DNA from 3 places in the Paramixta manurensis genome. Region 1 is predicted to be linked to each of the others. Evidence: predicted binding sites of a transcription regulator. Region 1 holds the regulator's gene; each other region holds the start of a gene.
What was found. The regulator LexA, encoded in region 1, represses DNA repair genes until DNA is damaged. The targets are predictions, from matches to a motif close to TNCTGTATGTACATACAGNA.
Positions count from the first base shown of each region.

Region 1 (10,354 bases):
CTACAGCACCTTACATAATGTGCCGGTGGATAAAATCGCGCCTCTCCCGGATGCGATCTCTTTTGAACAAGCGGCTGCTTCTTTCCTGAAAGGGCTTACGGTGCACTATTTATTGCGCCAAACCTATGAAATTCAGCCAGATGAGGTGTTTCTGTTCCATGCCGCCGCAGGCGGCGTAGGCCTGATTGCCTGCCAGTGGGCGAAAGCGCTGGGCGCACACTTGATCGGCACCGTCGGCTCTGACGAAAAAGCGGCGATCGCCAAGAGCCACGGCGCGTGGGCGACGATTAACTATCGCCAGGAAAATATTGCGCAGCGCGTTAGCGAGTTGACCGGCGGCAAAAAAGTACGCGTCGTCTATGACTCGGTGGGGAAAGATACCTGGGAAGCGTCGCTGGACTGTTTACAACGGCGGGGGTTAATGGTCAGCTTTGGGAACTCATCCGGGCCGGTTAACGGGGTGAATTTAGCCATTTTGAACCAGAAAGGCTCACTCTATGTCACTCGTCCATCGCTGCAGGGCTATGTCACCACCCGCGAAGAGCTGGCTCACGCCAGTAATGAACTCTTCTCAATGCTCGCCAGTGGAGCAATTAAAGTGGACGTTCCCCGCCAACAGATCTTCGCGTTAGATGAGGTACAACAAGCGCATAAGACGCTGGAAAGCCGCATCACGCAAGGCTCATGCCTGCTCATTCCGTAACGCTAACTATGCGAAAGGGCTTCCCGTAGGAAGCCCTTTTTCTTTTTTATTTATTGTTCGCGCTGTTGTAGGGTCAGCGGCGGTGAACAGGTTTCGACTCAACGAAAACTATCCTGGCAGAAAACATAAGTAAAAAATATGTTTAAATGCGAAAAACAGCTAAGCAATAGTTGAGAGTGTGATCGATTCCACAAAATCATTTTAATAAAAAAACAACCCTTTGATTTTTAAATTATTTTACTATCGACAACAATAAATTTAAGGCGCTAAAAGCACGTGGATAAACCCATTCCGTTTGGTGCCTCACCTTAAAATTAACACGTTAATAACAAACTATGCTGTTACTGCAGCGGGTAATTTATCTGCGACCAGCGCCAACGCCTGCTCGACGACACGCACATCAGCGCCGGGTTTATGGGCATTTTCACTCAGATGACGTCGCCACTGACGAGCGCCTGGAATCCCCTGGAATAACCCCAGCATATGGCGGGTAATATGGCCCAGGTAAGTTCCGAGTGAGAGTTCCCGTTCAATATACGGATACATCGCCCGTACCACCGAAACCGGATCGCACGTCGGTAAAGCGCTGCCGAACAGTTGGCGATCAACTTGCGTCAAAATGCCGGGGTTTTGATAGGCTTCACGCCCCATCATGACGCCGTCGAGATGCTGCAAATGCTGTTGCGCTTCCGCCAGCGTTTTTACGCCGCCGTTAATCGCCATGGTCAGATGGGGAAAATCACGCTTTAGCTGATAAACCCGCGCGTAATCCAGCGGTGGAATTTCGCGGTTCTCCTTCGGGCTTAGCCCGGAAAGCCACGCTTTGCGCGCGTGAATAATAAAGGTGTCGCACTCGCCCTGCTGTGCGACGGTGCTGATGAAGTCGCACAAAAATTCATAGCTGTCCTGCTCATCAATACCAATGCGGGTTTTTACCGTTACCGGTATTGAGACCACATCGCGCATCGCCTTGATGCAGTCCGCTACCAGCGCGGCCTCACCCATCAGGCAGGCGCCGAAACGCCCGTTTTGTACCCGATCAGACGGGCAGCCAACATTAAGATTGATTTCATCGTAGCCACGCTGCTCCGCCAGTTTGGCACATTGGGCCAGCGCCGCCGGATCGCTACCGCCCAGTTGCAGCGCTACCGGGTGCTCTTCTTCGCTGTAAGCCAGATAGTCGCCTTTGCCATGAATAATTGCGCCGGTTGTGACCATTTCGGTGTATAGCAGCGTGTTGCGAGTGAGTTGCCGATGGAAATAACGGCAGTGGCGATCGGTCCAGTCGAGCATCGGCGCCACCGAAAAACGCTGCGCGGAGAAGTGTTGGGTCATGGAAAAAGTAACTCTGTACGATAAGCAAATGACGATATTGTGAGCGATGATAACACAGAGTGGCGCAGGCCCGCGACCATCCAGAACGCAGAGACAGCACTGGATTTCAGGATGAGACGACGCGGGCCTGCCGCGCCGCGCCACCTTGATTAAAAGTTAAAACCAAGCTGCGCCATTGCGCCCCAGGTTTTGTCATTCCCCACCGAGCCACCGAGATCGAGGTGTACGCGATTACTAAACGGTGAAAAACCTAAACCCGCAGTTACCACATTGGCATCGTTTGACTTCATGTCGGCGCGATAACCGCCGCGCAGTTGCAACCAGTCAAGCACACGATACTCCACGCCAACGCCCGCATATTGGCTATCATCTTGTGATTTAAACCGCTTGGTTTGTGTCGCATCAACATCCAGACTGGTGGTTAAACGTTCGGTATGCCAGGATGCGCCCGCCGTGACCAATGGTCGAATTTGGTAGGTATCGTGAAAACCATTGACCGTTTTGGTATCCAAATCGCGTGAAATCAAGTTTTGCCCGCTCAAACCAAACGTCCAGTTTTCTCCCACATCGGTCGACAGACCGGCATCAATGTTGAAACCGGTCTTACTGTTCCTGAACTGGCTATCGGTTACCGAATTTTTATCGAAGTTATAGACGGCAGCGCGATAGTTATACAGATAAGTTTGCTGCAATTTTGGTGTAACACCCAGCGAGACCGGATGCCCGCCAACGCTGAATTGGTGTGCAACCGCGATACCATAATCGGAAACCAGCGCGGCTACGCCGGTTGCGGTAGAGCGCAGACGGTTTTGGTCGCCGGGTAATGGGATAACCGTCCCATCGGCGACGCCTTGCAGATAATCGATGTCGCTTTGCGCCACATTGGTTCGCAAATGTGCGGTGCCATAGGCTTTGGCGACAAACGCAAAGGGTAGCGTTTGATTGGGGATAGTGACCGTAATTGCCGCCCCGGCGGTACCGTTGGCCTTCGCGCCACGTAGTTCGCGTAGCCGGTGCGCCAAGTCGCCCGAGGCCGAGCGTAACTGTTGGAAATCGCCCGGTGACAGATTGGTCAGATCGACGTTATTAATCGCTCGTCGATAATCATCCACGGTGTCACTAATATCATCGATCTTATCCACCATTTTATCTTTATCAGTAAGTTGCACGCCAACCGACGGCAACACAACGCTGACATCATCATCCGGCTGTGCTTTGGTCAACAACGCCGGGTTAGCCAGCGCCGCAGTACCGTAAGTGGAAGAAGCCACCCCGGTGCCGCCCATAGCGTCATTACGCGCATCAAAGTAATTACCGGCAGCAACAGAACTGAATGAGGTTAGCACCAGCGCGGAACAGAATGCAGGCCCAGTGAGCCTGTGAAAGCGATAAATGTATTTTGCCATTTGCCTGACGCCATCCCAATAATCGAGGTTAAAAGAAAACAGGTTAAAAACCACTGTCTGAATCATGCCTGCACAACAGAACTTTCTTTGCTGTGAATTCACTCAATATCATGTGGCTTATCTATAGATTGGCGTTTTTATAATCTGTTATTGGTTACTAATGATGAGAGATGCGATTGTATTGGCGTTGAAAAAAATTGACTCGCTAAGCCTAAGACAAACCTTAGACGGTTATTTTTAGCGCTGCAAACCGGAAAGATTAGGAATTGTACGATTTTTGCCCACGGCAAAGCGGGAGAGATTCAATAAAAAAAATTTATGCGTGGTTTCCGCCTGTCCTGGCTGACGTAGAATTTGGTTTCAGACCTTGCCCTCAAGTGCAGTGTTTTGCCCGATCTGTGATAACATAACATTTCATCAGCGTCCGGAGAGTTATCATGAGCACCAGCCAACCCGAACAGATCCTGCTGCAGGCCGAAAAGCTGTGCCAGCAACGTAATGTGCGTCTAACGCCGCAACGGCTGGAAGTGCTACGTTTGATGTCCGAGCAGAACGGGGCGATTAGCGCCTATGATTTGCTCGATCTGTTACGCGTTTCTGAGCCGCAGGCCAAACCGCCAACCGTCTATCGCGCGCTGGATTTTTTGTTGGAACAAGGGTTTATACATCGCGTGGAGTCAAACAACAGCTATGTGATGTGCCTCCATTTCGACGAGCCGCAACATACTTCAGCCATGTTGATTTGCGATCGTTGTGGGTCAGTTGATGAGCGTCATGCAGAAGGGGTTGAGAAGATATTGCAAAGTCTGGCGGGACAATCTGGCTTCGCGTTACGCCATAGCGTTATTGAAGCTCACGGGCTGTGTGTTTCCTGCTCCGATGTCGAAGCCTGTCAACATCCGGAGAATTGCCAGCACGATCATAATCTGGCAACCAAAAAGCGCGGGCGATAAGCAGCAGGGTTATGGGCGGCACGTTCCATGTGCCAGGGTAGGAGCCTGCCTCTTCCTGAAGAGCGATAATCCAATTTTTTACCAGCGATAATCGCGATTATTCGCTTCCCAATCGCTTACTTCTTTTTCTGCCTGGTCTTTCGCGTATCCGTAACGTTCCTGAATTTTACCGACGAGCTGATCGCGTTTACCTTCTACCACAGTAAGGTCATCATCGGTCAACTTGCCCCATTTTTCCTTCATTTTACCTTTAAACTGTTTCCAGTTACCGCCGGCTTCATCTCTGTTCATAATCGTTTCCTTTAGCTTTTGGGTGATAACAGCTTTGGCTTGTTCCTGTCAGCAACGCTTCGCTGCAAAATAAAACGCTATTTTCTTGCTGACGATAACTTTAACTATAGTGCAAATTACCAACCCTGCCTTAAAATCCAGTTTTTCCATCCAGAAAAGCAGAGAAAGCGGCAGATAAAATTATAAAATAAGAGAAATATCAGTAGGTAAGAGAAGAGTGTGAGGGCGGTAAGAAAATATGTCAGGCATTAAACCAGGTGCCGTGCTGCCAGTGGCGGCGTAACACCCAGCCGAGGGTCAGGCCTCGTAGCGCAAGAAACACCGCTACTGCGAGCCATAAACCATGGTTACCCAGCCACGGCAACGTCAATAATGATAGCCCATACCCGAGCGCCGCCAGGGCCATGCTGTTACGCATTTCACGCCCGCGCGTAGCGCCAATAAACATCCCATCCAACAGGTAACACCAGACCCCAACCAGCGGCAATACCACCTGCCAGACTAGGTAACGGTCCGCCATTACCCGTAATTCAGGTATTGAGGTGAGTAAGGCGACAATCGCACTGCCAAAACAGGCATATATCACTGCGAACAGGCAAGCGACTACGCCCGCTTGCCGGCAGGCAGCTCGCCACACATTGATTAATTGCTTACCGTTGCGAGCGCCCCATGCCTCACCAGAAAAGGCCTCCACTGCATAAGCAAAACCATCCAATGCGTAGGCGGTAAAAGTCAGAAACATCAGCAACACCGCATTAATCGCCACCACATCACTACTAATACGCGCGCCGAGCACCGTCAGCGAGGCGAAGCAAAGTTGTAGTAATAGTGAACGCAGCATAATGTCGCGGTTGAGGCGCAGCAGCCGACGAAAATCCCCTTTCCATCCTTGCCTTAACTGCCTAAGCGTCACGCCACGCAGGCGTAACACATGAATCACCATCAGCACGCCAACCGCCAGTGTGACATATTCCGCAATCGCGGTAGCCGCCGCCGCGCCCTGCACGCCCCACTTCAACCCGATAACAAACCACAAGTCGAGCAAAATGTTCACCAGGTTACCGACAATCAGCAGAATGACTGGCGCACGCGCGTACTGAACGCCAAGTAGCCACCCGAGGATAACCAGATTTGCCAGCGTTGCCGGTGCGCTTAACCAACGAATAGAGATGAATAAATGTGCTTGTTCCAGTACCGCAGGGCTACCGCCAACAATACCGGTCGCTAACTGGCTGAGAGGATTGCGTAATAAGACGAAGAAAAGACCGGCAACCACGGCAATCAGCAAAGGTTGCATCAGGGCGCGCGCCAGTGCGGTTGTGTTGCCCGCGCCAAACGCCTGGGCGGTTAAACCGGTGGTGCTCATGCGTAAGAACAACAGCAACATGAACAGGAAACTGGTCGTCGTAGTGCCAACCGCGACGCCGCCAAGATAAACCGGGCTGTCGAGATGACCAATCACCGCCGTATCAACCAACCCCAGCAGCGGAACGGTGACATTGGAAAGGATCATTGGCAGCGCCAGCCGCCAGAGCTGTTTATCCGTCGCGGTAAAAAGTTGCATTATCGTTTAGAGGCAATGCTCCCGCGGCAGAAACCGGCGAGGAGAGAGGATCAATGCGTCGGCGGCAAAGACCGACGCGTTATCAGATGGCGGTTACAGCCAGTCGCTATTACGGATCACGCCCACCGCCAAACCTTCAATGGTCAGGTTCTGTTGACGCAAGTCGACCACAATAGGCTCAAACTCATTATTTTCCGGCAGCAACTGTACAATGTTACCCTGTTTTTTTAGGCGTTTAACGGTAACTTCATCATCGATACGCGCCACCACCACCTGGCCGTTGCGCACATCCTGCGTTTTATGCACCGCTAACAAATCGCCGTCAATAATACCGATGTCTTTCATTGACATACCGCTAACGCGCAGTAAAAAATCCGCATTGGGTTTAAATAGCGACGGATCAACCTGAAAGCGGCTTTCAATATGCTCTTGCGCCAGCAGAGGTTCACCGGCGGCGACGCGCCCAATCAGCGGTAGCCCCTCTTCCTCTTCCGCCATTAAGCGAATACCGCGCGAAGCGCCGGAAACAATCTCAATCACGCCCTTACGCGCCAGCGCTTTCAGATGCTCTTCTGCCGCATTCGGGGAACGAAAACCCAGTTGGGAGGCGATTTCAGCACGCGTCGGTGGCATACCGGTTTGATTAATATGGTCACGAATCAGGTCATAAACCTGCTGCTGCCTTGCCGTTAACGCTTTCATCCCGCCCCCTGGTTGTTTATACAGTCGCTGTGAGTATATACAGGTATTTACGGATTGAAAACCTAAACGTGGGTAAAAAACAGCGGTTTGTGCATTTTTGGAAGCCTCATCCCAAATGATGCGGCCACAGCAGCATCACCCATACGAAGACCGCCAACAGAATACTCAGCAAGACCGCCGCCGACCCCATATCTTTCGCGCGCCCCGCCAGCGGGTGAATTTCACTGCCAATCCGGTCTACAACCGCTTCAATTGCACTGTTCAATACTTCAATAATAATCACCAGAAATACCGACCCGATGAGCAAGACGCGGGTAATGGCATCAACATCCAGCCAACATGCCACCACGATCGCCACCAGCGCCGCTATCGATTCCTGCCGAAACGCCGCTTCATTTTGCCACGCGGCTCGTAATCCTTTCCAAGAATAACCTGCCGCTTTTATGATTCGCGTCATGCCGGTTACGTTATTTGCCATAATCAGGGAACCCTTTGGAATGTTTAACGTCAATGTGAAGGTGTCGCACACCGTGCAACACAACAGATATTCGAAGCGCTTTCTGGTATGCTTGCGGCGCTTTGCTAACAAGAGGCTTCATGTTGTCTATGTCAGGTTGGCGTAAAATCTATTATAAGTTGTTGAATTTACCACTTACTTTTCTGGTGAAAAGCAAGGCGATCCCATCACACCCGATCGCCGAATTGGGGCTCGATACGTCGCGCCCTATTATGTATGTATTGCCTTATGATTCAAAGGCCGATCTCCTTGCTTTGCGCATGCAATGCCGCCGTTATGATCTTCCCGATCCGCTGGAACCGCTGGAGATTGACGGGACGCTGCTGCCGCGCCATGTGTTTATCCATGACGGCCCGCGTGTTTTCCCCTATTTCGTGCCTAACTTGCAATCGGTCAAACTGTTCCACGACTATCTGGACCTGCACCGCAGTAACGCTGAGTTAGATGTGCAGATGGTGCCGGTTTCGGTGATGTTCGGTCGCGCGCCGGGTCGTGAAATCCAGGGCGAATCGGCACCCCATTTGCGAGTTTTGAATGGCGTACAGAAATTCTTCGCCGTGCTGTGGCTGGGGCGCGATAGCTTTGTACGCTTCTCGCCAACGGTTTCGCTACGCCGTATGGCGACCGAGCACGGCACAGATAAAACCATTGCGCAAAAACTGGCGCGCGTGGCGCGGATGCATTTTGCCCGCCAACGCCTGGCGGCAGTTGGTCCAAGCTTACCGGCGCGTCAGGATTTGTTTAACCGCCTGTTGCAGTCCAAAGCTATCGCGAAAGCGGTAGAAGACGAAGCGCGTAGCAAAAAAATCTCGCACGAGAAAGCACAACAAAACGCCATTGAACTCATGGAAGAGATTGCCGCTGATTTCTCCTACGAGGCCATTCGTCTGACCGATCGCGTGATGGGTTGGACATGGAGCAAGCTCTATCAGGGGATTAATGTCAGCGGCGGTGAGCGCGTTCGTCAACTCGCGCAGGACGGGCACGAAATTGTCTATGTTCCCTGCCATCGCAGCCATATGGATTACTTACTGCTCTCCTACGTGCTTTATCATCAAGGGCTGGTCCCACCGCATATTGCCGCAGGAATTAACCTGAACTTCTGGCCTGCCGGGCCGATTTTCCGCCGTCTGGGCGCCTTCTTTATCCGCCGAACCTTCAAAGGGAATAAACTCTACTCGACCGTGTTTCGTGAGTATCTCGGCGAACTGTTTACCCGCGGCTACTCGGTGGAATATTTCGTTGAAGGCGGTCGTTCACGTACCGGTCGCTTGCTTGATCCGAAGACCGGCACGCTTTCGATGACTATCCAGGCGATGCTGCGCGGCGGTAATCGCCCCATCACATTAGTGCCGATTTATATTGGTTACGAGCATGTAATTGAGGTTGGCACCTACGCGAAAGAGTTGCGCGGCGCGGCGAAGGAGAAAGAAGGGTTCCTGCAAATGGTGCGCGGCCTGCGTAAACTACGCAACCTCGGGCAGGGCTACGTTAACTTTGGCGAACCGTTACCGCTGATCAATTATCTGAACCAACGGGTGCCGGAGTGGCGCGAGGCTATCGATCCGATTGAGGCACAACGCCCGAACTGGTTAACCCCGGCGGTCAATGATATTGCCCAAAAGGTGATGGTACGGATCAATAATGCCGGTGCCGCGAATGCCATGAACCTGTGCGTGACCGCGTTATTAGCTTCGCGCCAGCGTTCGCTCACGCGCGAGCAGTTAATTGAACAGTTGGATTGCTACCTGCAATTACTGCGTAATGTCCCCTACTCGCCGGAATCCACCGTACCGGATGTTACGCCGGAAGCCCTGTTAAACCACGCGTTGGGAATGAATAAGTTCGAAACCGAGCAGGACAGTATCGGTGAAATTATTGTACTGCCGCGTGAGCAAGCGGTGCTGATGACGTATTACCGTAACAATGTGCATCATATGTTGGTGATCCCGTCGCTTATTGCCGCCATCGTGCAACAACATCGGGAAATTTCACATGCCGAATTGCTGCATCAGGTCACCACGCTTTACCCAATGTTGAAAAGCGAGTTGTTCCTCCGCTGGCGCAAAGAGGAGTTAGCGCAAGTGCTGAGCGATCTCACCGCCGAACTAGCACGCCAGGGGCTGGTAGTCAGCGATGAAAACTCGCTGCGTATTAATCCGCCACGCCTACGCTCCTTGCAACTGTTGGCGGCTGGCGTGCGTGAAACATTACAGCGCTACACCATTACCTTCTCCATTTTGAGCGCGAATCCAACCATTAACCGCGGTTCGCTGGAGAAAGAGAGCCGAACCATGGCACAACGCCTGTCGGTGTTGCACGGTATTAATGCGCCGGAGTTTTTCGATAAGGCGGTATTCGCATCGCTGGTTCTAACATTACGCGATGAAGGCTATATCAGTGATACCGGCGACGCGCAGTTAGACGAGACATTACGCGTGTATCATCTGCTGGCCGATTTGATTACCCATGATGTGCGGTTGACCATTGAGAGCGCTGCGGCGCACGAATAGCCGCCGTCGTTGATAATGGTGATAAAAAGGGCGAATGATGAACATTCGCCCTTTTTTATTTCCAACTTAAAACCACGTCCTATGGACGTGGTTATCGCCTCGGTTCTGGCTCTGCCTGTAAAAACCGGCCCATGTCAAACTCCTCATCTGTTGTCCCCACAACTGATAAGGAAATTCAACATGAGCAGGTTTCAAAAAGCTTCCCACGTGCTGTGGCATTGTCAATACCATATAGTCTGGACGCCAAAGTGTCGCTTCAGGATATTAAAAGGAAATGTTGGTAAAGAGGTTTATCGGCAAATCTGGATTTTAAGCGAACAGCTTAAAATCCAGATAGTTGAGTTAAATGTGCAGTTAGATCATGTGCATC
Region 1 covers NZ_CP054212.1:4,217,526-4,227,879, forward strand. Annotated here, with positions in the region: gene PMPD1_RS20315 (quinone oxidoreductase) at 1-703, shown strand, start outside; gene dusA (tRNA dihydrouridine(20/20a) synthase DusA) at 1,037-2,038, opposite strand; gene PMPD1_RS20325 (conjugal transfer protein TraF) at 2,188-3,444, opposite strand; gene zur (zinc uptake transcriptional repressor Zur) at 3,882-4,397, shown strand; gene PMPD1_RS20335 (CsbD family protein) at 4,476-4,688, opposite strand; gene dinF (MATE family efflux transporter DinF) at 4,930-6,252, opposite strand; gene lexA (transcriptional repressor LexA) at 6,346-6,954, opposite strand; gene PMPD1_RS20350 (diacylglycerol kinase) at 7,061-7,432, opposite strand; gene plsB (glycerol-3-phosphate 1-O-acyltransferase PlsB) at 7,561-9,984, shown strand; gene tnpA (IS200/IS605 family transposase) at 10,165-10,354, shown strand, end outside.

Region 2 (10,354 bases), 1.5 Mb from region 1:
GGCAGTGGCACAAAGCCCCCAGATAATCAGACTTATCGCCAGTAATTTTCTTACGCTGGTGCGCTCTGCCAAAATACCTCCGGGTATTTGAAATGCAAAATACCCCATAAAGAAAAGCGCACCAATCAGGGAGGAAAGCCCTTTTGTTATACCTAAATCATCGTTAATTCCTCCCGCAGCGGCAAAACTGTAATTCGCTTTATCAAGAAATGCCAGGCTGTAAGTAATAAACACAACGGGCATTATATAAAACCAACGACGTGGCGAGAGCGCAACTCTGTCCATATCATTACCTCACAGGATATAAATGTAGGATAGCGGTAAAAACCTTCATCTATAACTTCAACGAAGGTAGATTTTATTTTTCAGGTTTTATTAAAAAAGGCGTACTGAGCTTCTTTTTGCGCGGCAGCGCCCCATAATCGGCTCACACTACTGGCTTCCAACTGCTGACCACGTTCCATATCCGTATGGTTTGCCGCCTCAGTCACTGCCTTTAGCGTTCGGAGCGCTGGCGTATAATGCTGGCAAATAGCCTCCGCAAAGCGGCAAACCCCCGCATCCAGCGTTTCCGGCACGAACAGTTGGTTAACCAGCCCCATTTGTAATGCCCGCTCTGCGGAGACCGGCAAACCGCTGAACATAATTTCGCGAGCAAACGACTGCCCGATTAAACGTGGTAAACGTTGAGTGCCGCCCCAGCCGGGATGATTGCCAAGAGTAATTTCAGGATTACCGAAGCTGGACCGTGTGGTAGCAAAACGCATATCACATGCCAGTGCCAACTCCAGACCGCCGCCCAGCGCAAATCCATCGATTACTGCCAGCGTCGGTAACGGGAAATGTTCGATTTCATCAAAAATCGCTTGCCCCCAACGCATATGGTCATACGCCTGTTGCGGTGTGAACATCGTCTGCTCCTTAATATCCGCGCCTGCGCTGAACGCTTTATCACCGGCGCTACGGATAATCAGAAGTTTGAGATGGCGCTCATGGCGTAAAGTATTTAACGCATCCCGGATGGCCTGTAACAATGCTTTATTAAGTGCGTTACGTTTCTCCGGGCGATTCAGACGTAACGTAACGCACGCACCCGCTGATGTTATCTGTAATACATTCATGAGCACGCTCCCACTGTGGATTGCGCTATGACTGGCGAGCCAAATAACGCCGGGTCCATCATCTTCAGTGTCGACGCAATGCCTGGCCTGAAGTCCATCTGAGCAAGAATATCCTTTTCAAGATCGACACCCGGCGCAATTTCGGTCAAAACCAGCCCCTCAGGACCAAGCTCAAATACGCAACGCTCTGTAATATAGATGACTGGCTGATTACGTTTGCTCGCGTAAAATGCACTAAAAGAGATTTGTTCAAGTTTGTTAACAAACTTTCGCGCATGCCCTTCTGCTTCAATCTTGATGCCATCAGAACTGAAGTGTTGCCTCTGTTTGCCCGCTTTGAAGGTTCCGACAAATACCACGCGATGCGCGCCCTGCGAAATATTGACGAAACCACCGATACCGGCAACGCGTCCGCCAAACTTGCTGACGTTCACGTTACCTTGCTGGTCCACTTCAGCGAATGAAAGAATGGCAATATCCAGGCCGCCTCCGTCATACCAATCGAACTGATAACCAGCATCAAGCATTGCCTGTGGATTGCGCACCATGCCAAAATCTGAACCCGTGGCGGGTATTCCGCCGATATGCCCCTGCTCTAGCGTAAACGTCACCATGTCCCCCTGTCCTTGCTCAGCAAGAACAGATGCCACACCATCTGGCATACCGTACCCCAAGTTAACGATGTCTCCTTCTTGCAACGTCTTGGCTGCGCGTCGCGCAATCACTTTCCGCGCACTCATCGGCAGCAAGGGAAATTGCCCGCCAGGAATGCGTAACGTACCGGTTAGGCTGGGGTCACATTCCGTGGCAAAAGAGAGCCGCTGCTCTTGGCAGACAACCACAGCATCTACCAGTACCCCCGGCACTTTCACTCGCCGTGGGTCAAGACTTCCGCGCGCAGCCAGATGCTTAACTTGGGCAATCACCATACCGCCGGAATTTTTTGCTGCCTGAGCTGCGGAAAGCGTTTCTGCGTTTAGACCTTCTTCATCCATTGTCATGTTGCCATCCTCATCTGCAACACTGCCGCGTATGATGGCAACATCAATGGGGAAGGCGCGGAAAAACAGAAACTCCTCTTCTTCAAGCGTCATCAATCGAACATGCTCACCCGTTGCTCGCTGGTTAATGCGTCCACCATCAATTCGCGGGTCAACAAAAGTGCCCAATCCTACGCGACTAATAAGCCCCGGCCCGTTACTCGCAATGACACGCAGAAGATGGGACATCACGCCTTGCGGAAGGCACCAGGCCTCAATTTGATCGGTTACCGCCAAATCCTGCATCTGCCGACACCAACTCCAGTGGCCGCCAATAACTTTTCTTACCAAGCGTGGATTGGCTAAATAATCGATTCCACCTCCCTGACCATCGCCCATTCCACTCGGATGAACCACCGTTAGTCCGCCCGGCGATCCATAGCGTTCAAAGCGTTTTTTCAGCGCGGCGAGTATATAACCCGGCTCATTCACTCCTCCTCCCGACCCATCCACTAATACAGTGGCACCCGGCGGGATTTTTGATACAGCCTCATCAACTGCGTATACCTTGGATTTAAACATAACCCCTCCTTCTATGTATCAATGTTATACATAGATAACATTATTACTTAAAGATATTGATCGCTAAGTAGTGATACATCTGTGAGAAGCTTCACAGTCCGCGCCGACCTCATACAAAACCAGTGCGAATTTCTTCCCTCTGTCGATGACTAACTAAATTCCCTCACTCTTCAACGCGTTCGGTTTAGCGCCTGATAATCCGCTTGATCGGCTCCCATAACTCATAATACTGTATATAAATACAGTCAAATAAATACAGCGATGGATGGTAACTATGGGTGCTTTCCCCTCACCGGCGCAGGATTATGTTGAACAGCGTATCGACCTGAATACGCTACTGGTTAAACATCCTAGCGCGACTTGGTTCGTACGTGCCTCCGGTCACGCAATGAGTGATGCCAATATTCATGATGGCGATCTCTTGGTGGTCGACAGCGCGCTCAGCGCCAGGGAAGGCAGCATTGTCATCGTCAGCGTTGATGGCGAATTCTCAGTGCGGAAACTCCAGCTTCACCCCACTTTACGGCTCTTGCCGATGAGCCCCAATCGGCCAGCGGTTGAGGTGAACGAGGAGGAGAATCTGGAGATTTTTGGCGTAGTCACGTGGATCATTTATGCGGCGGCCTGACGATGTATGCTTTAGTTGATGTCAATACCTTCTACGCCTCTTGCGAAACCGTCTTTCGTCCCGATCTGAAAGGCCGTCCGGTGGTGGTGTTATCGAACAATGACGGATGTGTCATTTCACTGAATCGCGAAGCGAAAGCGCTTGGCTTCCGGATGGCCAGCCCTTGGTTCAAAATCCGCCCCCAACTACAGCAGCATAATGTGGCGGTGTTCTCGTCCAACTATGCGCTGTATGCCGATCTGTCCCGGCGCGTGATGGAGACACTAGAAGAGATGGCGCCGCGGGTTGAAAATTATTCTATTGATGAGGCTTTTCTGGATCTTAGCGGTGTTGCGAACTGTATGCCGTTGAAGACTTTTGGTCATCAGGTACGTAATCGCCTGCAAAAAGAGGTTCACCTGAGCGTCGGCGTGGGGATTGCGCCAACCAAGACGCTGGCAAAACTGGCGAATTTGGCGGCGAAGCGCTGGCCGCAACAAACCGGCGGCGTGGTTGAGCTTACATCGCCGCGGCATCAGCGCCAGCTCTTACACTATCTGCCGGTAGAAGAGGTCTGGGGAGTGGGCGGGCGGCTGGCGAAAAAATTAAACCTTATGGGCATCACCAACGCGTTACAACTTGCCGAAGCGCCGACGGCGTTAATCCGCAAACATTTTAGTGTCGTGATGGAGCGCACCGCGCGCGAACTGCGTGGTGAGCCGTGCCTGGCTTTTGATGAGTTTCCCCCCACTAAACAACATATTCTCTGTTCCCGCTCCTTCAGTGAACGCGTTACCGACTATATGGCAATGCGCGAAGCGGTTTCTACCTATGCGGCGCGCGCGGCGGAAAAATTACGGCGGGAACACCAGTATTGCCGCGAAATTAACACCTTTATCCGTACCAGCCCCCACGATAGCCGCGGCGCGTGGTATTCGAATGGCGCCAGTTATACATTGCAGATCCCAACGCAGGATACGCGCGACATTACCGCTGCCGCCCTACGCTGCCTGGACGCTATTTGGCGCCCTGACCATCGTTATATGAAAGCTGGCGTGATCTTAGGCGACTTTTTTAGTCAGGGTGTGGCGCAACTTCATCTGTTTGATGCGTTCCAGCCACGACACAATAGCGAAAAGCTAATGAAAGTCTGTGATGACCTGAATAAAAAAGCGCGTAATACGCTGTGGTTTGCCGGTCAGGGTATTCAACAGGAGTGGGCGATGAAACGCGAGATGTTGTCGCCAGCCTGGACCACCCGTATCGCCGATCTGCCACGCGTGCGTATCTCTTAATCAAAGTGGCGCCTGTCAGCGTCTTCACGCCACACCGCTGCCCGCCGCCGGTCGCGTTCCGATGATTTTTGGCATCACTTCACGCATCGTATCAAGAAACTTGCGCAATCTGGCGGGATAGTAACTGGCATACGGATAAAGTAGATAGATGGGTAATGATGCGGCTTGCCACTCCGGTACCAAATGCCGTAACCGGCCGGCCGCCAGATCGTCCTCCACCACCCATGCCGACACCAGCGCCGCGCCCAATCCGGCTAGCGCCGCCCGGCGCGTGGCGTACAGACTGTCGGTACTTAAGCGTGGCGCAATCGGGAAGCGCCTGGCCTCGCCACACGCTTCGTGGGTCAGTGTGACCTCTTGTTGGTAAAAGGTGCTTAATGCCAGCCAAGGTAACTGCCGTAGCTCATCAACCTGTGTGACCGGCGGATGTTGCGCCAATAAGGCGGGCGCAGCCACCACAATCCGTGGCACCTCCGCCAGTAAAACCGCCACCAGCGACGGATCACTTACCGCCCCGACGTGGATCGCACAGTCGACACCATCGGAAATAAAATCGGGAGTGTGATCGTTTAACCTCCATTCAATGGTGGTTTGCGGGTATTGCTGCAGATATTCTGCCAGCGGCGCAATCAATTGTTCCTGCCCAAAGGCGTGAGGCGCACGGACCCGTAACACCCCTACCGGCTCATCTTCCACCCCGCGTAATTCATCCTCCAAAACCTGCCAATGTGTAAGCAACTGGCGGGCATGCTCATAACAACGCTCGCCATCATCGGTCAGTTTCATCGCATGCGTGGTGCGCTGAATGAGCTTCGCTCCCAGCAAATGTTCCAACGCCTGTAACCGTCGACTAATTGTCGGCTGGGTAGTCCCCATCTGCACCGCGGCGGCGGAAAGGCTCCCGCTCTCAACAATCCGCACAAAGGTATGCATTAGCGCTATGCGATCTATACCATTCATTAGGTTCTTTTTCATACGCATTGTGTATAACAGTTTTACCTCTCTGCCGTCTACCCGACGCCGGTAATACCGCCCACAATACAGAGACACTTTGATTCGGGCAGACTAATGAGCACCCATAAACCGTATATCCTAACCAGCCGCACCGTCTTTTTACTGGCGCTTGCCGCCGGTCTTTGCGTGGCGTCGATTTATTACAGCCAGCCGATGCTGGGGATTTTGAGCCAACAATTTCATGCTAGTGTGACCGATACCGGTCTGATTCCCACTCTAACGCAAACTGGCTACGCGTTAGGTATCCTGTTCCTTGCGCCGTTGGGAGATCGTTACGATCGGCGCGTCATTATTTTACTAAAAGGTCTATTGCTGGCCGCCACATTATTGGTGTGTAGCTTTATTAATACACTTCCCATGCTGTTAGTGATTAGTTTGGCGATTGGTCTGACCGCGACCGTCACCCAAGACATTATTCCCGCTTCGGCGGCGCTAGCTTCAGAAACACGCCGGGGCAGAACGGTAGGCACAGTTATGACCGGCTTGCTGGCGGGTATTTTACTTTCACGGGTAGTGAGCGGTTTCGTCGCCGAGTACTTAGGCTGGCGGACGGTTTATGCTGTGGCGGCAGCCGCTGTCTTGGTGATTACGTTGGTATTGTGGCGCATACTGCCGCGCTTTACGCCCGGCACCCGGCTGCGTTATCCGGCGCTACTCTTATCCTTAGGTCAACTATGGCTGACTTGGTCTGCCTTGCGCCGCGCCGCGCTGGCACAGGGTTTGCTCTCGGTGGCATTTAGCGCCTTTTGGTCAACGCTGGCAATGATGCTCAGCGAAACCTGGCATTTGGGCAGCGCGGTTGCCGGTTCTTTTGGCTTGGCGGGCGCGGCGGGCGCATTGGCCGCGCCGATTGCCGGTAGCTTATCCGATCGCCGCGGCCCTAACCACGTTACACGCGTCGGCTCTGCAATTGTGATGATCTCTTTTGCGCTGATGTTTTGCTTACCATTACTGTCGCCACACGGGCAACTGGCCGTTATTGTGATCAGCGCTGTCGGCTTTGATCTGGGGATTCAGGCGACATTAGTCGCCCATCAAACCATTATCTATAGTCTTAATCCTGATGCGCGTAGTCGGCTCAATGCCATCATGTTTACCGTGGTTTTTATTGGTATGTCGGTAGGCGCGGTTTTAGGCAGCAAAGCACTGGCCTTGGCCGGGTGGCCGGGGGTTGTTACGCTGGCGACACTGGCCGGAGCCGGTAGTTTACTGATTCGCCTATTCACCACCGATGATCGCAATCGGTTGGCGGAAGAGGCTTCATAGAGCGGCGTGAACTGGCGATAATACGACCACTTCGGGTGGTCGTTGAACAATGGTATATTGACTGGCGCGTTTTTTTTACTACCGTTATGCAATCTTTTACATAACGAGAATAACCTAATGAACGCTCTCCCCACCCGTTTTGCCCGACGCGCCGCCCTTTTCACCTTAACCAGCGCCTTACTGTTTAGCGCCGTCGTCCAGGCCGCCGACAATATCCGCGTAACGTATGCCGGTTCGATGGGGGTTGTCATGGATAAACACCTTGGCCCCACCTTCGCCCGCGAAAATAAAGTTAATTATCAGGGGCAAGGCCAGGGCGCTTACGGCATGGCGCATCTATTGGCATCGAAAAAAGTTGTGGCAGATGTGTTTATTTCCATTACGCCTGGCCCTATCGCCGTGTTACAGAAAGCCGGGCTGGTCGATCACGCGGTTCCGGTCGCCAGCACCAGTATGGTGATAGCCTGGAACCCGAAAGGAAAATACGCAGCCACATTTGACGCCATTCAGCAACAACATAAAGACGCCCAGCCATGGTGGCAGCTCTTGCAACAACCGGGATTACGCTTTGGTCGTACCGACCCGGCAACCGATCCACAAGGCCAAAACATTATCTTTACCCTGATGCTGGCTGAAAAATATTATCAACAGCCTGGGCTGGCAAAAAAAGTGTTAGGCGAGACGCAGAATCCACAGCAAGTCTTTGCTGAAGGCGGCCTGTTGACGCGTCTGGAAGCGGGCCAAGTGGATGCTGCTTCTGGTTATGAAAGCGCGACACGCTCGGCGGGCTTGCCTTACCTAAAATTGCCCGATGAGATCAACCTCAGCAATCCGCAAATGTCCAAAGCCTGGTATGACAAAGTCAGTTTTACCCTTACCGATGCGCATGGCAAAACCAGCGAACTCCACACTCAGCCATTGGTATTTTATGCGGCGGTGCTGAAGAATGCGCCACAACCGGCACTGGCGCAGAAGTTTGTTAGCTTCCTGCAAAGCGCCGAAGGCCAACACCTATTGCAACAAAATGGGTATGACCAGGCCAAAGGCGGAGACCTGTAATTGTTTGCCTTCCCACTGGGGCTGCCGGCGCTAGGGTTATTACTGGCGCCGTTTATTACGCTGGCATTGTTAACGCCCTGGGGGCATATTCACCTGGCCTATGGCGATAGCCAGGCGGTCGCGGTGTCGTTGGGGCTGGGTTTGGTTGCTTTGCCGCTGGTGATCCTCGCGGGGTTGCCATTGGCTTATTGGCTGGCCAGAACCTCCGCACGCTGGCGTGGCGTGGTGGAAGTGGCGGTATTGGTTCCGTTACTGACGCCCCCCTTAGCATTGGGGATTTTGCTGGTATCGGTCTATGGCCCCTATGGTACGCTGGGCGAACGGCTGGGCCATCTCGGTATCGTGCTCAATAACAACCCCGCCGCGTTCGTACTGGCGCAAATTTATGCCGCGCTGCCGTGGTTTATCCTCTCCGCCCGGGCAGCCTTTGAAACCGTCCCGCGCGATATTGAAGAAGCTGGCGAGACGCTCGGTGCCTCGCGTAAGCAAATTTTCCTGCGCTTAACTTTGCCGTTGGCGAGCCGGGGTTTAGCCACCGGCGTCGCCATGGCATGGGTACGTGCGATGGGAGAATTCGGTATCGTGATGGTCTTTTGCTACTTTCCGCAGGGCATGCCGGTAAAACTCTTCATTAACTTACAAAACGATGGCGTAGATGCGGTTTATTCGCTGTTGTGGCTGTTGCTGATTGTCACGCTACCGCTACCACTCTGGTGCCTGATGCGCCGCGTAAAAGGCGAACCTCCGCGCTAAGGGTCTACACTGAAGGGATCCTTCATTACCGAGAATGCGTATGGTCACTTTCAGCAAAAAAGAGTTTCCGGTGGAAAAGGTTCGCAAATATCTTGAGCCCGGCCCGATTGTGCTGCTCAGCTCTCGCTGGCAAGATCAAACCGATATTATGACCCTCGGCTGGCATAGCGTGCTGGAGTTTTCACCCTCGCTGGTCGGCTGCATGATTTCGGGCATCAATTATAGTCACACCCTGATCCGCGAGAGTGGCGAATGCGTAATTAATTTACCAACCGCCGAGCTGGTTGATCGCGTGGTAGCCATTGGCAATAGCCATGGGCCCGAAGTCGATAAGTTCGGCGCTAATCATCTCACGCCACAGCAAGCCGAGCGGGTGAACGCACCACTGATTGCCGAATGTTATGCCAGTTTTGAGTGCCAGCTGTATGACAATGCGCTGGTCGATAGCTATAACTTTTTTATCTTCGAAGTGGTTAAAGCGCACGTCGCCACGCATCCGGAATACCCACAAACTCTGCACTATACCGGCGATGGTATTTTTACCGCCATGGGTGAGAAAATTATTAACCGGCGCGATGATTTTAAGCCGGAGTTGTTAGCGCCCTAATCCGTGATGAAATTAAACCGCTATCGCACAGGCTGCGATAGCGCTGCCATGATTTTTACGTATGCTGTTGCAACGAATTACGCTTATCTTCAGAAAGACAGAAAGAACTCAGGAGTCGATTTTATGGCAACAGAATATGCGGTAATTGCCGGTGGCTGTTTTTGGTGCACCGAAGCGGTATTTAAAGATGTCATTGGCGTGACCTCAGTCGAGAGCGGGTACACCGGCGGCGCGCGCGCTAACCCCACCTATGAGCAAGTGTGTAGCGGCGCAACCGGGCATGCCGAAGCGATTCGTATTGGTTTCGACCCTGCGCAAGTGAGCTACGGCGATTTATTAGATATTAGTTTCGCCACGCATGACCCTACTCAGCTTAACCGTCAGGGTAATGATATTGGTACACAATATCGTTCGGCTATCTTCCCGGCAACGCCGGAACAGGAGCAGGAAGCCAAGGCAGCGATTGCCCGCGCGCAGCAAGATCACCAGCAAGCGGTGGTGACCACTATCGAGCCGTTGAAGGAGTGGTATCCGGCAGAAAATTATCATCAGGACTACTGGGAAGGCGCCGGTCAGCGTAATGGATATTGTTTGGCGGTGATTCCACCGAAACTGCAAAAGTTGCGGAAAAGTTTTGCCAATCGGGTGAAGTCATAACCGGCGCGTTGGGGTCATTTTGGCGAGTAAACCGGTGCCATGGCGTACCGATTAATTCCTTACTGGTTAAGGCTTAACCGAACATCAGCACCAGGAAAAATAGTGCTTGACCGGATTCTTTCGACTCCCTATAGTAGCGCCCCGTTGCCCCCTGGCGGGTAGCGTGAAAAATATGGTGAGGTGTCCGAGTGGCTGAAGGAGCACGCCTGGAAAGTGTGTATACGGCAACGTATCGGGGGTTCGAATCCCCCCCTCACCGCCATCTTTGAGAAAGAGCTCGTACTTGCGTACGAGCTTTTTTTTCGCATATTGCACCCCACCAGGGGGGATGAGAAGCCCCGACCGGGGTTCGACAACTGGCGACAGCCAGTTGGACAGCGGAGCCTGCGACGCTGCCCGCAGGGCGAGCAAAG
Region 2 covers NZ_CP054212.1:2,700,945-2,711,298, forward strand. Annotated here, with positions in the region: gene PMPD1_RS13110 (MFS transporter) at 1-285, opposite strand, end outside; gene PMPD1_RS13115 (enoyl-CoA hydratase/isomerase family protein) at 366-1,121, opposite strand; gene PMPD1_RS13120 (acyl CoA:acetate/3-ketoacid CoA transferase) at 1,118-2,683, opposite strand; gene umuD (translesion error-prone DNA polymerase V autoproteolytic subunit) at 2,958-3,311, shown strand; gene umuC (translesion error-prone DNA polymerase V subunit UmuC) at 3,314-4,585, shown strand; gene PMPD1_RS13135 (LysR family transcriptional regulator) at 4,610-5,560, opposite strand; gene PMPD1_RS13140 (MFS transporter) at 5,654-6,865, shown strand; gene PMPD1_RS13145 (extracellular solute-binding protein) at 6,983-7,924, shown strand; gene PMPD1_RS13150 (molybdate ABC transporter permease subunit) at 7,925-8,677, shown strand; gene PMPD1_RS13155 (flavin reductase family protein) at 8,718-9,284, shown strand; gene msrA (peptide-methionine (S)-S-oxide reductase MsrA) at 9,408-9,941, shown strand; tRNA gene PMPD1_RS13165 (tRNA-Ser) at 10,116-10,203, shown strand; RNA gene PMPD1_RS13170 (RtT sRNA) at 10,249-10,354, shown strand, end outside.
Region 2: a site for LexA is predicted at 2,911-2,930, ahead of umuD (translesion error-prone DNA polymerase V autoproteolytic subunit). Genes of this name have one in related genera too.

Region 3 (10,354 bases), 1.5 Mb from region 1:
ATAGGCGTTACCGGCAATACGTGCCAGCGGCTCTTCAATCCCTTCCATTTTACCGATCGGTAATTTGAATTGGCGGCGAATATGGGCGTAAGCGCCAATTGCCAGCGCCAGGCTTTTCAGGCTACCGGTAGAGTTAGACGGTAGGGTAATTCCGCGTCCAACCGATAAACATTCCACCAGCATACGCCAGCCCTGGCCGGCCATTTTCGGGCCACCAATGATGTAATCAATCGGAACAAAAATATCTTTCCCACGGGTGGGGCCATTTTGGAACGGGACGTTCAACGGAAAATGGCGTTTACCAATCTCTACGCCCGGCGTTTGGGTAGGGATTAACGCACAGGTAATGCCTAACTCTTCCGTCTCACCTAATAGATGTTCCGGATCGGAGAGTTTAAACGCCAGCCCGAGCACAGTCGCGATCGGTGCCAGCGTAATGTAGCGTTTGTTCCAGGTTAGACGCATGCCCAGCACCTGCTGGCCTTGCCAGGCACCCATACATACCACACCGGTATCGGGGATAGCGCCAGCATCGGAACCCGCTTCCGGGCTGGTTAAGGCGAAACAAGGAATTTCCTGCCCACGCGCCAGCCGCGGCAGATAATGATCTTTCTGCTCATCGGTGCCGTAATGTTGTAATAACTCACCGGGGCCGAGTGAGTTCGGTACGCCAACGGTAATCGCCAAAATACCGGATACCCCGGCCAGTTTCTGCAATACGCGCGACTGCGCGTAGGCTGAAAATTCCAGCCCGCCATACTCTTTCTTAATGATCATGGCGAAGAAGCGGTGCTGTTTTAAATATGCCCACAGTTCCGGCGGCAGATCGGCCATTTCATGGGTGATCTGAAAATCATTTGCCATGCGGCACGCTTCTTCTACCGGACCTTCCAGAAAGGCTTGCTCCTCTTCTGTCAGTCGCGGCTGCGGATAGTGATGTAACTTTTCCCAATCCGGCGTACCGCGAAACAGATCGCCTTCCCACCAAGTGGTACCTGCCTCGATCGCTTCTTTTTCGGTACGCGACATCGGCGGCATCACCTTTTGAAAGGTACGCAGCATCGGTTTAGAGAACAGCGCGCGGCGCAACGGCAGCAGGTTAAACGGCGCCAGGATGATCGCCAACGGTACCAGCAGCCACGGGGTCCAAAGGTGTAACATTGCCATCGCCGCCGTCCATACCAGCACCAGCAGACTGCTAAGCAGTAGCGAAACGCGGTGATAGAAGAGTGCGCCGATCAGCACAATCGTCGCGACAATACTGAGAACCATCATAATGAACCGCTCCGTAAGTAGTAAGAGGTCTGACCTGTTTGAGTCTCCTTACAGGTTTAGAGCAGATAAGGTTTGTTAGCAATGTGTTTACATAATAATTACAACCTGGCTCACACTCCGTTGGCATCAAAAGTCAAAGCAGCTATCGACCTGCTGCGGCGCTTCCCGCCTTATAGGCATTCCGGTAAACTGGATTGCGACTCTTACTCATCCAAAGGACGCCTTTATGTACCAGGATATTATTCGTTCCGAACTCAACGAAGCAGCGGATACGCTCAATAAATTTCTCAGCGATGAAGCGAATATTCACGCCATTCAACGTGCCGCGGTGATGCTGGCCGACGCGTTTAAAGCGGGAGGAAAAGTATTGTCATGCGGCAATGGCGGTTCGCATTGCGATGCGATGCACTTTGCCGAGGAGTTGACGGGCCGCTATCGTGAGAACCGTCCTGGTTATCCGGCGATTGCGATTTCGGATGTTAGCCATCTCTCCTGTGTCAGTAATGATTTTGGTTATGAGTATGTTTTCTCGCGTTATATTGAGGCGGTAGGCCGGGCGGGCGACGTGCTGTTAGGGATTTCGACCTCCGGCAATTCCGCTAACATTATTAAAGCCATTGAGGCCGCACGCGCGCAGGGGATGAAAGTGATAACCCTAACCGGTAAAGACGGCGGGAAAATGGCCGGAACGGCGGATATTGAAATTCGTGTCCCACATTTTGGTTATGCCGATCGTACCCAGGAGATTCATATTAAAGTGATTCATATCCTGATGCTGTTGATTGAAAAAGAGATGGTGAAATAAGGGAAACGGCGCGAGGTCGTTTCCGGTTGTCGGGGCGGGGTTTCCCGCCCGCTGAATATCTTCACAGAGGCGTCACTATGTGCGAACTGCTCGGGATGAGCGCGAACGTCCCAACAGACATCTGTTTTAGTTTTACCGGGCTGATACAGCGCGGCGGCGGCACCGGGCCGCATAAAGATGGTTGGGGAATTACGTTTTACGAGGGCAAAGGCTGTCGCACATTTAAAGATCCGCAACCGAGCTTTAACTCGCCAATTGCGCGGCTGGTTCAGGAGTATCCGATCAAGTCCCATTCGGTGGTGGCGCATATCCGCCAGGCGAACCGCGGGAAAGTGTCGCTGGAAAATACGCATCCGTTCACGCGCGAACTGTGGGGCCGTAACTGGACCTATGCCCATAACGGGCAGTTGAAAGGGTATCGTCAACTGGAGACCGGGCATTTTCGACCGGTAGGCGAAACCGATAGTGAAAAAGCCTTTTGTTGGCTGCTGTATAACTTGTCGCAGCGGTATCCGCGCACGCCGACTAATTTCCCGGCGATGTTTCGCTACGTCGCAGAGTTGGCGACGGAGTTAAGAACCAAAGGGGTCTTCAACATGCTGCTGTCGGATGGACGCTATCTGATGGCATTTTGCTCCACCAATCTGTTTTGGATAACGCGCCGCGCGCCATTTGGCAAGGCGACCTTACTTGATAGAGATGTGGAGATTGATTTTCAGAAGCAGACCACGCCTAACGACGTGGTCACAGTGATTGCCACTCAGCCGCTGACCGGCAATGAAACCTGGCACAAAATTGAGCCAGGCGAGTGGGCGTTATTCTGCCTTGGTGAGCGCGAGGAATGAGTTAGACGTGTTGGTCGCGGGGCTCATCGCCGGGCTACTGTTCAACACATATTTTCCAGAGTTAACCGAAACCGTCGGCGGCTGATGGTGCGCGGCGAACCAAGCGTAGCCGGGCTGTAACTGTTTCCAGAAACTGGCGTAATAAGAGTTACGGTGGCGTTGCATGTTACTCTCGGTCATACGGAACGGATAAATACTGACTTCCACTTCCGACTGGCCGTTGCGTAGCGCGGCATTTACATAGGTGAAGATCTCATCCATGTAGGCATTGGTCATGGCGTAGCAGCCAATCGAAACGCAGTTGCCGTGAATCATCAAATATTTCCCGTCATACCCTTGCTGACGATCATATTGGTTGGGAAAACCAATATTGATGGCGCGATAGAAGCGGCTGTCCGGCTTGAGCTGATTCAGCTTCACGCTATAAAACCCTTCCGGGCTTTTAAAATCACCCTGACGGCGTTTTGGCCCCAAACCGCCAGAGAAATTACAGATGCGATAGCTATCCAGCAGGCGGTATTCGTTACCGATTTTGCCGTATAACTCCAGCGTACGTTCTTCTTTGAAGATCTGAAGATAGACCGGGGTGCCTAATAATTGTTTCTTTAACTCTTTGCTGACCGGCGCCAGTGGTTGAACTGGTTCAGGCGTGCTTGCCATGCTGAGGGCTGGCAAAAGAATCATCGCAAAAAACAGTGCGATTTTGCCCATTCTGTTTCCCTTGATAAAGAGGGGTTGACCTGCAACGCCGAGTGGCGTCTGTAACATGCATTATCGGAAAAATCCGCTATCGCTGCGCCACATTAACATTGTCTATTTTTTTATCAAGATCCAAAGCGGTAATTTAGGCGTATTCGTTAATGAAAAGCCGGGAACCGGCCTAACGTCGCGTTTTGCGCGCGCGGGATCGATTGAACTCTCCGGTTGGTGCTGTATACTTATACAGTTATTGTGGAGGGGATATGCGCAAAATCATTCATGTTGATATGGACTGCTTTTTCGCCGCGGTTGAAATGCGGGATGATCCCAGCTTGTGCGCTATTCCGATGGCGATCGGCGGCAGCCGCACGCAGCGTGGCGTGATCAGTACCGCCAATTATCCGGCGCGCAAATATGGCGTTCATAGCGCCATGTCAACCGCCATGGCGCTAAAACTGTGCCCGCATTTGAAACTGTTGCCAGGGCGTTTTGACGCTTATAAAGAAGCCTCGGTCCAAATTCGTGAAATTTTTTCCCGCTATACCTCCTTGATTGAGCCTCTTTCGCTGGATGAAGCGTATCTTGATGTCAGTGAAAGCCCGCACTGTTATGGGTCAGCTACATTAATTGCGCGCGAGATTCGGGAAACCATTGCGCGTGAATTAAATTTGACCGCTTCGGCCGGGGTGGCGCCGGTGAAGTTTTTAGCGAAAATCGCGTCGGACCTGAATAAACCCAACGGCCAATTTGTCATTACGCCGCAGGAGATGCCGCAGTTTTTGCTTACCTTGCCGCTGGCAAAAATCCCCGGCGTTGGAAAGGTAACCGCAAAGAAGTTGGAAGAACTGGGTCTCATAACCTGTGGCGATGTACAAAAAGCCGATCTTGCCGCCTTGTTAAAGCGCTTTGGTAAATTTGGTCGGGTGCTGTGGGAGCGTTGTAACGGGATTGATGAGCGCGAAGTCATTACTGAGCGGCAGCGCAAGTCGTTGGGCGTCGAGCGTACTCTGTCGGAAGACATTCACAGTTGGCAACAGTGCCTGGAAATTATTGATGTGCTGTACGATGAACTGGAGCGGCGGCTAACCAAAATTAAGCCGGATCGGCATATTGCGCGGCAGGGCGTGAAGTTGAAATTTAATGATTTCCAGCTTACGACCCAAGAGCATGTCTGGCCGATGTTAAATAAGGCGGATCTGGTGGCGGTGGCGCAGAAAACCTGGGATCAACGGCGAGGCGGCCGTGGCGTGCGGCTGGTCGGGTTGCATGTCACGTTGTTGAACCCACAGCTTGAGCGGCAGTTGCTGCTGGGGTTGTGAGAAGCGGCCAGACATGCCCGGCCGCCACGGATTGAGACTTTATTTAACCGGAATCACCTTCAGCAACTCGGTCAACAGCGTCCAATATAATCCCACGCTTTCTATATGTACCTGCTCATCCGGCGAGTGCGGGCCGGTAATGGTTGGGCCGATAGAAACCATATCCATCTCCGGGTACGGTTTTTTAAACAGGCCGCACTCTAGCCCGGCGTGGATCACCTGAATGTTCGGCGTCTTACCAAACAGGGTCAGATAGGTCTCACGCACCAGCGCCATAACCGGTGAGTTGGCATCGGGCTGCCAGCCAGGATAGCCACCTTTTGGCGCGGTTTTAGCGCCAGCCAGTTGGCCCAGCGAGGTCAGCATCTCAACTACATAATCTTTACCGCTATCAATCAACGAACGGATCAGGCAGATGATCTCCGCCTGATTATCGCTAATCGATACCACGCCAACGTTTAATGAGGTTTCAACCACGCCGGCCATCACGTCGGAGTTACGGATAACGCCGTTAGGCGTGCTATTGAGTAGCGCGGCGAAACGGTCACGGCTATCGGCGGTGAGCGCCTGTGCGCTGTGGGTAACCGGCTCAGTCAGGACGGTAATATTTTTTTCTTTCGCCCCTAACTCATTTTGCAAGATCGCCAGGTAACCCGTCGCTGCCGCTTTTAAGGCATCGATTTTATCGCCAGCCACCGCGATAGTGGCGAAAGCTTCGCGCGGAATGGCGTTACGTAGCGTGCCGCCGGTGAAATCAATCAAACGCAAATCTAATGCGTGGCCGTGCGCGGCAAGGAAGCGCGCCAGCAACTTGTTGGCATTCCCGAGGCCGAGATGAATATCCGCGCCGGAGTGGCCGCCTTTCAAACCTTTAATCGTCAGTTTCAGCGTTTCAAACCCCGCCGGTACCGCTTCACGCGTAAGTGGCAGGGTAGTGATGAAATCAATACCGCCGGCGCAACCCATGTAGATTTCGCCTTCTTCTTCAGAATCGGTATTAATCAGGATTTCTGCCTGTAGCCAGTTTGGCTGCAAACCAAACGCGCCATCCATACCGGCTTCTTCCGTCATGGTCAGCAATACTTCTAACGGGCCATGTTCAACCTTGTCATCGGCCAGTACCGCTAAGGCCGAAGCCATGCCGATACCGTTATCCGCACCCAGCGTTGTGCCGCGTGCTTTGACCCACTCGCCATCAACCCAAGGTTGAATAGGATCGGTAGTGAAATCATGAACCGTGTCATTATTTTTCTGCGGCACCATATCAAGGTGCGCTTGCAGCGCGACCGGCTGACGATTTTCAAAACCCGGCGTCGCCGGTTTGCGGATCAGAATGTTGCCGACCTGATCGCGTTCGCACCAGAAGCCTTTTTCCTTCGCCCAGGACAGGATATGTTCAGCCAGCGCTTCTTCGTGATAAGAAGGGTGCGGAATAGAGCAGATTTTGGCAAAAATATCCCACAGCGGCTGTGGCGATAATTGAGACAATTCAGACACGACAAGTCTCCTGTGTCAGCGAAACGGGGTTAGCGCTTCGTCGCAAAATGTTAAGTAAAGATCGCCGTCAGTAACTCTGACGTGATTGCCTGAGAATATCACTCTTTCTGGCCTGGTGCGTCATCGACTGCGCTAAAATCCTGCAACCAAACGCGCCGATGCTGGTTTTTAACGCGCCATATCCTTATAATCTCGCGCAACCTTTTTCCCATTGCACATTTTTAAGCCACGTTTGCTGGCCGGGATTCTTTTTATGAGCGAAAAATACGTCGTCACTTGGGACATGTTGCAGATCCATGCCCGTAAACTGGCTCAACGCCTGCTCCCTGTTGAACAGTGGAAAGGCATTATCGCGGTGAGCCGCGGCGGGTTGGTTCCTGCCTCGTTACTGGCGCGTGAATTGGGGCTGCGTCATGTCGATACCGTGTGTATCTCCAGCTACGACCACGATCATCAGCGCGAAATGAAAGTGCTGAAGCGTGCGGAAGGTGATGGCGAAGGGTTTATCGTAATTGATGATTTAGTGGATACGGGCGGCACCGCGCAGGCGATTCGTGATATGTACCCGAAAGCACACTTTGTTACCATTTTCGCTAAGCCGGCAGGCCGCCCGTTGGTAGACGATTATGTGGTTGATATCCCCCAAAATACCTGGATTGAGCAGCCGTGGGACATGGGCGTGGTCTATATTCCGCCAATTGTTAAAAGCTGATTGATTATGGTCATTGCAACGCCCGGTTCTGCCGGGCGTTGTTGTTTCTACATCTCGCCTGGCTGTATCCACCAGGCTAAACTGGTTTTTCGTCATGTTAACGCTGTGGGAGTCCGCCAATCGTGAACGCGAAAAATCTCAGTGAGGAGCTGTTCAAACCTCGCTTTAAGCACCCGGAAACCTCCACGCTGGTACGCCGCCGCCCCTCGCCGACTGTGGCGGTACAATCAACATTGGATGGCGAAAACCATACCGGCTGGTATCGGATGCTTAACCGCCTGATGTGGACATGGCGCGGGCTGTCGCCACAGGAGATTAGCGAAGTATTGGCGCGTATCGCCGTCAGCCGGGCGGAGCATACCAACGATGCCTTACTTGATACGGTGATTGGCTATCGGGGCGGTAACTGGATCTACGAGTGGTCGAAACAGGCATCTGTGTGGCAGCAGGCGGCAGTAGATGCCACCGATGATGCGCGTTCCGGCGAGCACTGGTTACGCGCCAGCAACCTGTATAGCCTGGCGGCGTATCCTCATATTAAAGGCGATGAACTGGCTGAGCAGGCACAAACGCTGGCGAACCGCGCCTATGAAGAGGCGGCACGCCGTTTGAGCGGTGAGCTAAAAGAGTTAACCTTTCCGGTAGAAGGCGGAAGCCCGATTATCGGGTTTTTACATATGCCGCCGGGTGTTGAAGCGCCGTATCCGACGGTGTTGATGTGCGGCGGTCTGGATGCCCTGCAAACCGACTATTATCGCCTGTTTCATGATTACCTCGCGCCGCGCGGCATCGCCATGCTAACCATTGATATGCCATCGGTCGGCTTCTCGGCAAAATGGAAGCTGACCCAGGACACCAGCTTTTTACATCAGCAAGTGTTACGCGGGTTGTCTTCCGTCCCGTGGGTTGATCATACCCGTGTCGCGGCCTTTGGCTATCGTTTCGGGGCCAATGTCGCGGTGCGTTTAGCTTGGCTGGAAGCCGCTAAACTGCGCGGCGTTGCGTGCCTTGGGCCGGTGGTGCATGGTTTGTTAAGCGATCCACAGCGCCAGGAGAAGGTACCGGCGATGTATATGGATGTGCTGGCGAGCCGCCTTGGTATGGCAACGGCCAGCGATAGCGCGCTACGCATCGAACTGAATCGTTATTCGCTTAAAACCCAGGGATTATTGGGTCGACGGACTCCGACACCGATGCTGGCCGGGTTTTGGCGTGATGACCCCTTCAGCCCGGAAGAAGAGTCACGACTAATTGTTAACTCCTCGGCGCAAGGGCAACTGCTGCCGATTACGTTTTCGCCAGTGATGAAAAACTTTGACCAGGCGCTACACCAAATTTGTGACTGGTTAGCAAAGCGGCTACAGAGATGAGTTGCTATTATTCAACCTTTTGCTAACAATAAAGGCCCATTAAAGGAGGTTAAGCTATGACGTTACCCAGTGGACATCCCAAGAGCCGACTCATGAAACGCTTCACTGCTTTGGGGCCCTATATACGCGAGAATAAGTGCGAAAATAATCGCTTCTTCTTCGATTGCCTGGCCGTTTGCGTCAATGTAAAACCTGCGCCTGAGAGCCGTGAATTTTGGGGCTGGTGGATGGAGCTTGAGGCCCACGCCGATCGCTTTACTTATGAATATTATTTCGGTTTGTACGATAAAGAAGGCAACTGGAGTGCTTCGGCAATCAAAGGTAAAGAGAATAATGAGAAGCTGGAAGAGACCTTGCGTAAATTCCACGAGCGTTTAAAAGCGCTGTTGGCTGAGATGAGCCTGAAACTGGAACCGGCGGAGCATTTCGCCGATGAGCCGGTAAAACTTACCGCTTAAGTCATGAGTAGCGGAGGCGAAATCACTTTTGCCCCCGCTCACTCCAGAACGTGTTACATCAGAACTGATACACCAGACCCAGCGCCACGACATCATCGTCATTCAATGACAGTTTATTATCGTCGCTCAGGCGGTTAATTTTATAATCCACATAGGTCGACATATTCTTGTTGAAGTAATACGTCGCCGCCACGTCGATATATTTCACTAAATCCACGTCGCCAATACCGTTTTCAATATCTTTGCCTTTGGTTTGCACGTAGCCCAGAGAAGGGCGCAGACCCCAGTCAAACTGATATTGCGCGACCAGTTCGATGTTTTGCGCCTTGTTTGCCGCACCATTCACTGAGGCGCCAGTCAGCCGCGATGTGCCGCTGATGGGCGTCATGTTGTGTGTTTCGGTATAAATAGCCGCCAGATAAATGTTGTTAGCGTCATATTTCAGACCGCCACCCCACGAATCGGCCTTATCGCCATGACCATAGGCGGACAGTTGCTGGCTGTCGGTACGATCGGAACTGGTATAGGCACCGATAATGCTGACGCCAGAGTCACCGAAATCATAACCCAGCGATCCGCCGTAGCCGTCACCATTCTGCCTTAACACATCCGGACGGCTGTTACCGCTGTCGGTGTCGTTTTTCCCCTGATATTGAAGCGAGAACTTCAGGCCATCGACCAGGCCAAAGAAGTTATTGTTACGATAAGTGGCGACGCCGGTGCTGCGTTGCGTCATAAAGTTATCGGCACGCGCGGTACCATCGCCACCAAATTCCGGGAACACGTCGGTCAGCGCCTCGACGTCATACAACACGCCGTAGTTGCGACCATAATCGATAGAGCCATAGTCACTAAATTTTAAACCGGCAAAACCTAAACGCGTTTTGGTGCCAGCGGTACCCTCGCTTTCCGCGTGGTTTACCGCTACCTGATATTCCCACTGTCCATAGCCGGTAATCATGTCGTTAATTTGCGTTTGGCCTTTAAAGCCGAAACGGATATAAGACTGGTCGCCGTCCACCCCATCATTATCACTAATGTAGTGTTGGGCTTTAACCCGGCCATAGAGATCCAGTTTATTGCCGTCTTTATTATAAACTTCTGCTGCGTGTGCCGTAGCCGACAGGGCCAGTGACGCGGTTAAAAGTGCCAGAGCGCTCTTCTTCATTTGCTAATCATCCCGGAGTAAACGTCAGTATTGCCACGAAGGCTGTTTTAATTGCACGAACGTTTTAACCGTTTGAGATGAAAGATTTATGACGTTTTTTCGTGTTTCCGATGAAGGCCATTTTTATTGTCAGCCCGCAAGCGCAGGTAATTTTCGCGCTTTTCCCGCGCTGGCTGTTGGCATCGCGCCTGACACCTGATAAAACG
Region 3 covers NZ_CP054212.1:1,065,790-1,076,143, forward strand. Annotated here, with positions in the region: gene fadE (acyl-CoA dehydrogenase FadE) at 1-1,275, opposite strand, end outside; gene lpcA (D-sedoheptulose 7-phosphate isomerase) at 1,502-2,080, shown strand; gene PMPD1_RS05130 (class II glutamine amidotransferase) at 2,158-2,925, shown strand; gene dpaA (peptidoglycan meso-diaminopimelic acid protein amidase) at 2,896-3,636, opposite strand; gene dinB (DNA polymerase IV) at 3,888-4,943, shown strand; gene pepD (beta-Ala-His dipeptidase) at 4,983-6,440, opposite strand; gene gpt (xanthine phosphoribosyltransferase) at 6,694-7,152, shown strand; gene frsA (esterase FrsA) at 7,275-8,522, shown strand; gene crl (sigma factor-binding protein Crl) at 8,579-8,980, shown strand; gene ompC (porin OmpC) at 9,039-10,148, opposite strand.
Region 3: a site for LexA is predicted at 3,854-3,873, ahead of dinB (DNA polymerase IV). Genes of this name have one in related genera too.